2 regions of the Enterobacter sp. UPMP2061 genome follow, and region 1 is predicted to be linked to the other one. Evidence: predicted binding sites of a transcription regulator. Region 1 holds the regulator's gene; the other holds the start of a gene.
What was found. Region 1 encodes CRP, which controls carbon source genes, mostly activating them, when cyclic AMP is high. Its sites were predicted from a motif close to ATGTGANNNNNNTCACAT; they were not measured.
Positions count from the first base shown of each region.

Region 1 (4,180 bases):
CGCTGATTATCCACGCCAAAGATGATCCGTTTATGGATCACCACTCGATTCCGGCGCCCGATCATCTGCCGGCCAACGTGGAGTATCAGCTCACCCAATTCGGCGGACACGTCGGCTTTGTCGGCGGCACGCTGCGTCGGCCAAAAATGTGGCTTGAGACGCGTATTCCCGACTGGTTAACGGCTTATCTGGACGGTAAATAATGATTATTCCCTGGCAGGATCTCTCTCCCGACACGCTCGATAATCTGATTGAAAGCTTTGTCTTGCGCGAAGGCACCGATTATGGTGAACATGAACGTTCGCTTGAACAAAAGGTCAACGATGTTAAGCGCCAGCTTAAAAGCGGCGACGTGGTGCTGGTATGGTCCGAACTGCATGAGACGGTCAATATCATGCCCCGCAACGCGTTTCACGGCTGATCTTTACACTTTTCCAGTCAGGGAGTTGCTATGTCTGCCAGACATCCGGTTATTGCCGTTACGGGTTCGAGTGGGGCGGGAACCACTACCACCAGCCTCGCCTTCCGCAAGATCTTCGCCCAGCTTAACTTACGGGCGGCAGAGGTAGAAGGCGACAGCTTTCACCGCTACACGCGCCCGGAGATGGATATGGCCATCCGCAAGGCGCGCGATCTGGGTAAACACATCAGCTACTTCGGCCCGGAGGCGAATGACTTCGGCCTGCTGGAGCAAACCTTCCGTGAATACGGGCAAAGCGGTACCGGGCAGTCCCGCAAGTATCTCCACACCTACGATGAAGCCGTGCCCTGGAACCAGGTCCCCGGCACGTTCACGCCCTGGCAGCCGCTGCCGGAACCGACTGACGTGCTGTTTTACGAAGGATTGCACGGCGGCGTGGTGACGCCTCAGCACGACGTGGCGCGCCACGTGGATTTGCTGGTGGGGGTGGTGCCGATTGTTAACCTTGAGTGGATCCAGAAGCTGACGCGTGACATGAGCGAGCGCGGCCATTCGCGAGAGGCGGTCATGGACTCGGTGGTGCGCTCCATGGAAGATTACATCAACTTCCTGACGCCGCAGTTCTCCCGAACCCACATTAACTTCCAGCGCGTCCCCACCGTGGACACCTCCAACCCGTTCGCTGCAAAAAGCATCCCGTCGCTGGACGAGAGCTTTGTGGTGATCCACTTCCGCAACCTGGAAGGCATTGATTACCCCTGGCTGCTGGCGATGCTACAGGGTTCGTTTATTTCGCACATGAATACGTTAGTGGTGCCGGGCGGAAAAATGGGGCTGGCAATGGAGCTGATCATGACACCGCTGGTGCAGCGGCTGATGGAAGGAAAGCAGATCGCGTGACGCCTGTTGCCGGATGGCGCTTCGCTTATCCGGCCTACGGGCGTGCTTTTGTAGGGCGGGTCAGCGCAGCGCCACCCGCCAAAAAATTAAGCCGCGATCACTTCATACGAATGGGTGATTTTTACCGCTTTCTCCAGCATTAGCGCCACAGAGCAGTATTTCTCCGCAGACAGGTCAACCGCACGCGAGACCGCCGCATCCTTCAGTTCTTTGCCGGTGACGATAAAGTGCAGATTAATATGCGTGAACAGGCGTGGCGCCTCTTCGCGACGTTCTGACGTCAGCTTCACTTCACAATCGGTCACGTCATGACGGCCTTTTTGCAGGATCGACACCACGTCGATCGCGCTGCATCCCCCCGCCGCCATCAGCACCATTTCCATTGGGCTTGGCGCTTTATCGCCGGAGTTGCCATCCATCAAAACCTGGTGCCCAGAAGCAGACTCGCCCAGGAACGTTAACCCTTCAACCCATTTCACACGCGCTTGCATATTCACTCACTCCAACGTTGCATTTTTTATGACAGATTACGTGTACGTTACATTTCTCGCAACGGAAGGCGACCTGCGTCATGCTGAAGCGAGACACCAGGAGACACGCGGCGAAAGCTATGCTAAAACACTCTGGATGCTACAGTAATACATTGACGTTACACATGTATGCAGAGGACATCAAACTTTACTGGCTGCGAAACGTTACGACAGCCGACTTCCCAGGTATGGGTAAGAATTCGATTGCAACCCCAGAGTCCGGATGCATCTTATGACTCTGGTGACAGCTTATAACAGAGGATAACAGCGCATGGTGCTTGGCAAACCGCAAACAGACCCGACTCTCGAATGGTTCTTGTCTCATTGCCACATTCATAAGTACCCATCAAAGAGCACGCTGATTCACCAGGGTGAAAAAGCGGAAACGTTGTATTACATCGTTAAAGGCTCGGTGGCCGTGCTGATCAAAGATGAAGAAGGGAAAGAGATGATCCTTTCTTATCTGAACCAGGGCGATTTTATCGGTGAACTGGGCCTGTTTGAAGAAGGCCAGGAACGTAGCGCCTGGGTTCGTGCAAAAACAGCATGTGAAGTGGCTGAAATTTCTTACAAGAAATTCCGTCAGCTGATTCAGGTCAACCCTGACATCCTGATGCGTCTTTCTTCCCAGATGGCACGCCGTCTGCAAGTGACCTCTGAGAAGGTGGGTAACCTCGCCTTCCTGGACGTGACCGGTCGTATCGCGCAGACGCTGTTGAACCTGGCGAAACAGCCAGACGCCATGACCCACCCTGACGGTATGCAAATTAAAATTACCCGTCAGGAAATCGGTCAGATCGTCGGCTGCTCCCGTGAAACAGTGGGCCGTATCCTGAAGATGCTGGAAGACCAGAACCTGATCTCTGCCCACGGTAAAACTATCGTGGTCTACGGAACCCGTTAATTTCGGTCAAACGGCGTGCCGCCGCAGGGTGGCACGCCGTTTTTGTCTCTACTCCTCATGTGGCGCAGGCTGATCTATCACCCGGAAGTTAACTACGCACTACGACAAACGCTGGTGCTGTGTCTTCCCGTGGCCGTGGGCCTGATCCTCGGACATCTTCAGCAAGGCCTGCTGTTTTCCCTCGTGCCCGCCTGCTGCAACATTGCCGGTCTGGATACGCCGCATAAACGCTTTTTTAAACGTCTGATTATTGGCGGCTGCCTGTTTGCCGGCTGTAGCCTTGCCGTACAACTCTTACTGGCCCGCGACATTCCTCTGCCGTTGATCCTGACCGTGCTGGCGATGACGCTCGGCGTCACCGCCGAAATCAGCTCGCTGCACGCCCGCCTGCTTCCCGCGTCGCTGATTGCCGCCATCTTCACCTTAAGCCTTGCGGGCAATATGCCGGTGTGGGAGCCATTGCTGATCTACGCCCTCGGCACGCTGTGGTACGGGCTGTTTAACTGGTTCTGGTTCTGGCTGTGGCGGGAACAGCCGCTGCGCGAATCCCTGAGCCTGCTCTACGTGCAGCTTGCTGAATACTGTGAAGCAAAATACACCCTGCTCACTCAACATACCGACCCGGAAAAATCCCTGCCGCCGCTGCTGGCGCGCCAGCAAAAAGTGGTGGATCTGATCAGCCAGTGCTATCAGCAGTTGCACATGCTTGCCGCCAACAAAAATCATGAATACAAGCGGCTGCTGCGAACCTTCCAGGTCGGGCTGGATTTGCAGGAGCATATCTCCGTCAGCCTTCATAATCCGGAAGAGGTGCAAAAGCTGGTGGAGCGCAGCCATGCGGAAGCGGTGATCCGCTGGAACGCGCAGACCGTCGCAGCCCGCCTGCGGGTGCTGGCTGACGATATCCTCTATCACCGCTATCCGACGCGCTTTAACATGGACAAACAGCTCGGCGCGCTGGAAAAGATTGCGCGTCAGCACGCGGATAACCCGGTCGGGCAATTTGCTGCCTGGCATTTCAGCCGCATCGCCCGGGTGTTACGCACCCAGCGCCCGCTTTATGCCCGGGACCTGATGGCCGATAAGCAAAAACGGCTGCCGCTGCTGCCCGCGCTCAAAAGCTATCTATCACTGAAATCTTCCGCCCTGCGCAATGCCGCGCGGATCAGTGTGATGCTGAGCATCGCCAGCCTGATGGGAATGGCCCTGCACCTGCCGAAACCCTACTGGATCTTAATGACCGTGCTGTTTGTCACCCAGAACGGCTATGGCGCCACGCGGGTGCGCATTCTGCATCGGGCGGGCGGTACGATGGCGGGGCTGATTATCGCGGGCGTGACGCTGCACTTCCACGTGCCGGAAGGCTATACCCTGGCCGGTATGCTGGCAATCACGCTGGTGAGCTACCTGATCATCCGCAAAAAC
Region 1 covers NZ_JBSKJP010000008.1:21,580-25,759, forward strand. The annotation lists gene ACWKXX_RS15540 (hydrolase) at 1-203, shown strand, start outside; gene ACWKXX_RS15545 (YheU family protein) at 203-421, shown strand; gene ACWKXX_RS15550 (phosphoribulokinase) at 452-1,321, shown strand; gene ACWKXX_RS15555 (OsmC family protein) at 1,408-1,812, opposite strand; gene crp (cAMP-activated global transcriptional regulator CRP) at 2,123-2,755, shown strand; gene ACWKXX_RS15565 (YccS/YhfK family putative transporter) at 2,813-4,180, shown strand, end outside.

Region 2 (4,180 bases), on a different contig from region 1:
CAGGAGAAGGGTATGACCTGACTAACTAAAGCGCATCTGCTGTTCATGGCTTATCACGCGCGGCTGACGTTCCAGAATACGGGTATTGCGCGCGGCCTCCTCGCCGAGCCAGGTGGTGTTGGTGCGCGAGCCGGCCTCCCGGTATTTCTCCAGATCGGAGAGCCGCACCATATACCCGGTGACGCGCACCAGGTCGTTTCCGGCTACATTCGCGGTGAACTCACGCATACCGGCGTTGAACGCCCCCAGGCACAGCTGCACCACAGCCTGAGGATTGCGTTTAACCGTTTCCTCCAGGGTGAGAATATCGCTGATCCCCGAATGATAGTGTTTATGATGCGGCGCCACGGCCAGCAGGTGGCTGACAGGGTCCGGTTCGTCGCCGTACGGCAGACGTGCGCCCGGCGTGGTGTCAGAATCGGAACTGATCCCAGACTGGGCATGCAGCATCGCGCGGTGCTGCCAGCCGTGTTTCACCGGCGTGTTTTCAACAAACGCCGCAAGCTGTTCACTGATGCGGTAGCCCAGCGCATTGGCCTGTTCGTTCTTACCGTAACGTCCCGTAATGCCTGCTTTCTCGCACAGCACATTCACCGCTTCGGCCAGACCGTACATGCCAAACATCGGCACAAAGCGATCGGCATCAATCAGCCCCTCTTTCACCAGGAAGCTATTCTCAAAGAAGCCGGATTGTTCATATAGAAAATCGCAGCGCGCATTGATGATCGCGATTTGTTGTTGGCAGTAGTGGGGAAGGGTACGGGTGAAAAAGTCTTCCGGTGAGCGGCTGTGTTCCGCGATCGCTTTCAGGTTAAGGCGCACCAGCGTGCTGCCGCCGCCCGCCAGCGGCAGGGAGTTGTAACAGCTCACCACGCCATAGCGACCTTTTGTGAAAATTTTATCATTCACCGGGCCATTAGAAATATGCGGTTTACTACATTCACAAATGTTTTCCGCCACGCTCAGCAGCAGATCGCTGGGGGTTACATCCGGGTCGTAGATAAAGGTCAGGTTCGGCGCAACCTGCTTCAGTTCGGCATCCGCGCGAAGGATGGCTCGGGTGACAGGCGTATCCGCCGGGCCGATATTGGCATGCATAAACGCATCGGGCAGGGTTCTGTCCAGGTAACGCCAGAAACGTTTTATTCGGCTATCGATTTCATCCTGTGTTAGAATTTTAACATAGGGGCTGAGTATCTCATCGAGCTGGCCCAGATAGACCGGCATCGATGTGACGGACGGAACATGGTGATAAAGGATAGTGAGCAGCGAGAGGGCATCATCCAGATCTTTCGCCCCTTCCAGCTCCAGCCATTCTGAGCCGTTAGCCAGAAATTTAGCGTAGTCCGGCAGCACGTAGCGCGGTTTGTAAGGCGCATGGCCTTCGAACATGTCGCAGATGAATCCCTCGTCCAGCGCGGCCCGGGCCGCCTCTGGCAGAGCGGGATAGGGCAGATTGTTCTCTGCTTCCAGCGCCAGAAAATGACGTTTTTGTTCCGGGGTTAACACCGGGCTGGTCACAATGTGCTGGCAACGTTGTTGCAGGGCGTCGGGCATGTTCACTTCCTTGGTTGTTCTGCGGATGGTGAACGAATTGTAGGAAGCCAGCCTGGTGGCGCTTTTGATCAGACAGGGGATATCGCCGATTTAGTCAGCAATTAACGCACTAAAATTTGAAGAAGATCTCATTACAGTAATGCAAATTTGCACACAGTTTTCATTAACTGTGATGAATGTCGAAGTGTGGATGCGGGTGAATGTTAGAATACTCACAGACCCGCAAGGTAAAATTTATACGGCACTGCCGTTGGAGAATGTTATGACCGATTTAACTGCAAGCAGCCTGCGCGCGTTGAAACTGATGGACCTGACCACCCTGAACGATGACGACACCAATGAAAAAGTCATCGCCCTGTGCCATCAGGCGAAAACGCCAGTGGGTAACACCGCCGCCGTCTGTATCTACCCGCGCTTTATCCCGATTGCCCGCAAAACGCTGAAAGAGCAGGGCACGCCGGACGTGCGCATTGCCACCGTAACTAACTTCCCGCACGGCAATGACGATATCGAGATCGCGCTGGCAGAAACCCGCGCGGCGATTGCGTACGGCGCGGACGAAGTTGACGTGGTATTCCCGTACCGCGCGCTGATCGCCGGCAACGAGCAGGTCGGTTTTGACCTGGTGAAAGCCTGTAAAGACGCGTGTGCGGCGGCAAACGTGCTGCTTAAAGTGATCATCGAAACCGGCGAGCTGAAAGAAGAGGCGTTGATTCGTAAGGCGTCTGAAATCTCCATCAAAGCGGGCGCGGATTTCATTAAAACCTCTACCGGTAAAGTGCCGGTCAACGCTACTCCGGAAAGCGCACGCATCATGATGGAAGTCATCCGTGATATGGGCGTGTCCAAAACCGTTGGCTTCAAACCGGCGGGCGGCGTGCGTACCGCGGAAGACGCGCAGCAGTTCCTGGCGATTGCCGACGAGCTGTTCGGCGCCGACTGGGCTGATTCCCGCCACTACCGCTTCGGCGCGTCCAGCCTGCTGGCCAGCTTGCTGAAAGCGCTGGGTCACGGTGACGGTAAGAGCGCAAGCAGCTACTAAGTTGAATTGCCGGGTGGCGCTACGCTAACCCGGCCTACAGGAGCGTAGGGCGGGTCAACATATCCGCCGCCATTCACCCGATTCCGCATGGAGGTTACCGTGTTTCTCGCACAAGAAATTATTCGTAAAAAACGTGATGGTCATGCATTAAGCGACGAAGAAATCCGCTTTTTTATCAATGGCATTCGTGATAACACCATCTCTGAAGGGCAGATTGCGGCTCTGGCGATGACCATTTTCTTCCACGATATGTCGATGCCTGAGCGCGTGTCGCTGACCATGGCGATGCGAGATTCAGGAACCGTTCTGGACTGGAAAAGCCTCAACCTTAACGGCCCAATTGTGGACAAACACTCCACCGGCGGCGTGGGCGACGTGACGTCTCTGATGCTCGGCCCAATGGTGGCGGCCTGTGGCGGTTACATCCCGATGATTTCCGGGCGCGGCCTGGGTCATACCGGCGGTACGCTCGACAAACTGGAAGCCATTCCGGGCTTCGATATCTTCCCGGATGACAACCGCTTCCGCGACATTATTAAAGACGTTGGCGTGGCGATTATCGGCCAGACCAGCTCTCTTGCTCCGGCTGACAAGCGTTTCTACGCGACGCGTGACATTACCGCGACCGTAGACTCCATCCCGCTGATCACCGCCTCTATCCTTGCCAAAAAACTGGCGGAAGGTCTGGATGCGCTGGTGATGGATGTGAAAGTGGGCAGCGGCGCGTTTATGCCAACCTATGAACTCTCTGAGGCGCTGGCCGAAGCGATCGTTGGCGTCTCCAACGGCGCGGGCGTGCGCACCACTGCACTGCTGACGGACATGAACCAGGTGCTGGCCTCCAGCGCCGGTAACGCGGTTGAAGTCCGTGAGGCCGTGCAGTTCCTCACAGGCGAATACCGTAACCCGCGCCTGTTCGATGTCACCATGGCGCTGTGCGTTGAGATGTTAATCTCCGGCAAGCTGGCCAAAGACGACGCGGAAGCCCGCGCGAAGCTTCAGGCGGTGCTGGACAACGGCAAAGCGGCGGAGATCTTTGGTCGGATGGTGGCGGCGCAGAAAGGCCCGACCGACTTCGTGGAAAACTACGCGAAATACCTGCCCACCGCGATGCTCAGCAAAGCGGTCTATGCGGACAGCGAAGGCTTTGTCTCGGCTATGGATACCCGCGCGCTCGGCATGGCTGTTGTGTCTATGGGCGGCGGTCGTCGTCAGGCATCGGACACCATTGATTACAGCGTCGGCTTTACCGATATGGCCCGTCTGGGCGACAGCGTTGACGGCCAACGTCCGCTGGCGGTGATCCACGCTAAAGATGAAGCCAGCTGGCAGGACGCGGCGAAAGCGGTGAAGGCGGCAATATCTCTTGACGATAAAGCACCGGAAACCACACCGACGGTCTATCGTCGTATCACTGAATAGCGGTATACTGATCTGATCGCATTTTTATGAAGCACTAAGTACGGAGAACAATTATGAAACGTGCATTTATTATGGTGCTGGACTCATTCGGCATCGGCGCAACCGAAGATGCAGAACGATTTGGTGACGTGGGTTCCGATACCCTGGGTCACATCGCGG
Region 2 covers NZ_JBSKJP010000018.1:30,056-34,235, reverse strand. The annotation lists gene ACWKXX_RS21420 (YjjW family glycine radical enzyme activase) at 1-47, opposite strand, end outside; gene ACWKXX_RS21415 (YjjI family glycine radical enzyme) at 22-1,557, opposite strand; gene deoC (deoxyribose-phosphate aldolase) at 1,820-2,599, shown strand; gene deoA (thymidine phosphorylase) at 2,699-4,021, shown strand; gene deoB (phosphopentomutase) at 4,075-4,180, shown strand, end outside.
Region 2: deoC (deoxyribose-phosphate aldolase) is a predicted target of CRP. The motif match lies at 1,672-1,689, and genes of this name have one in related genera.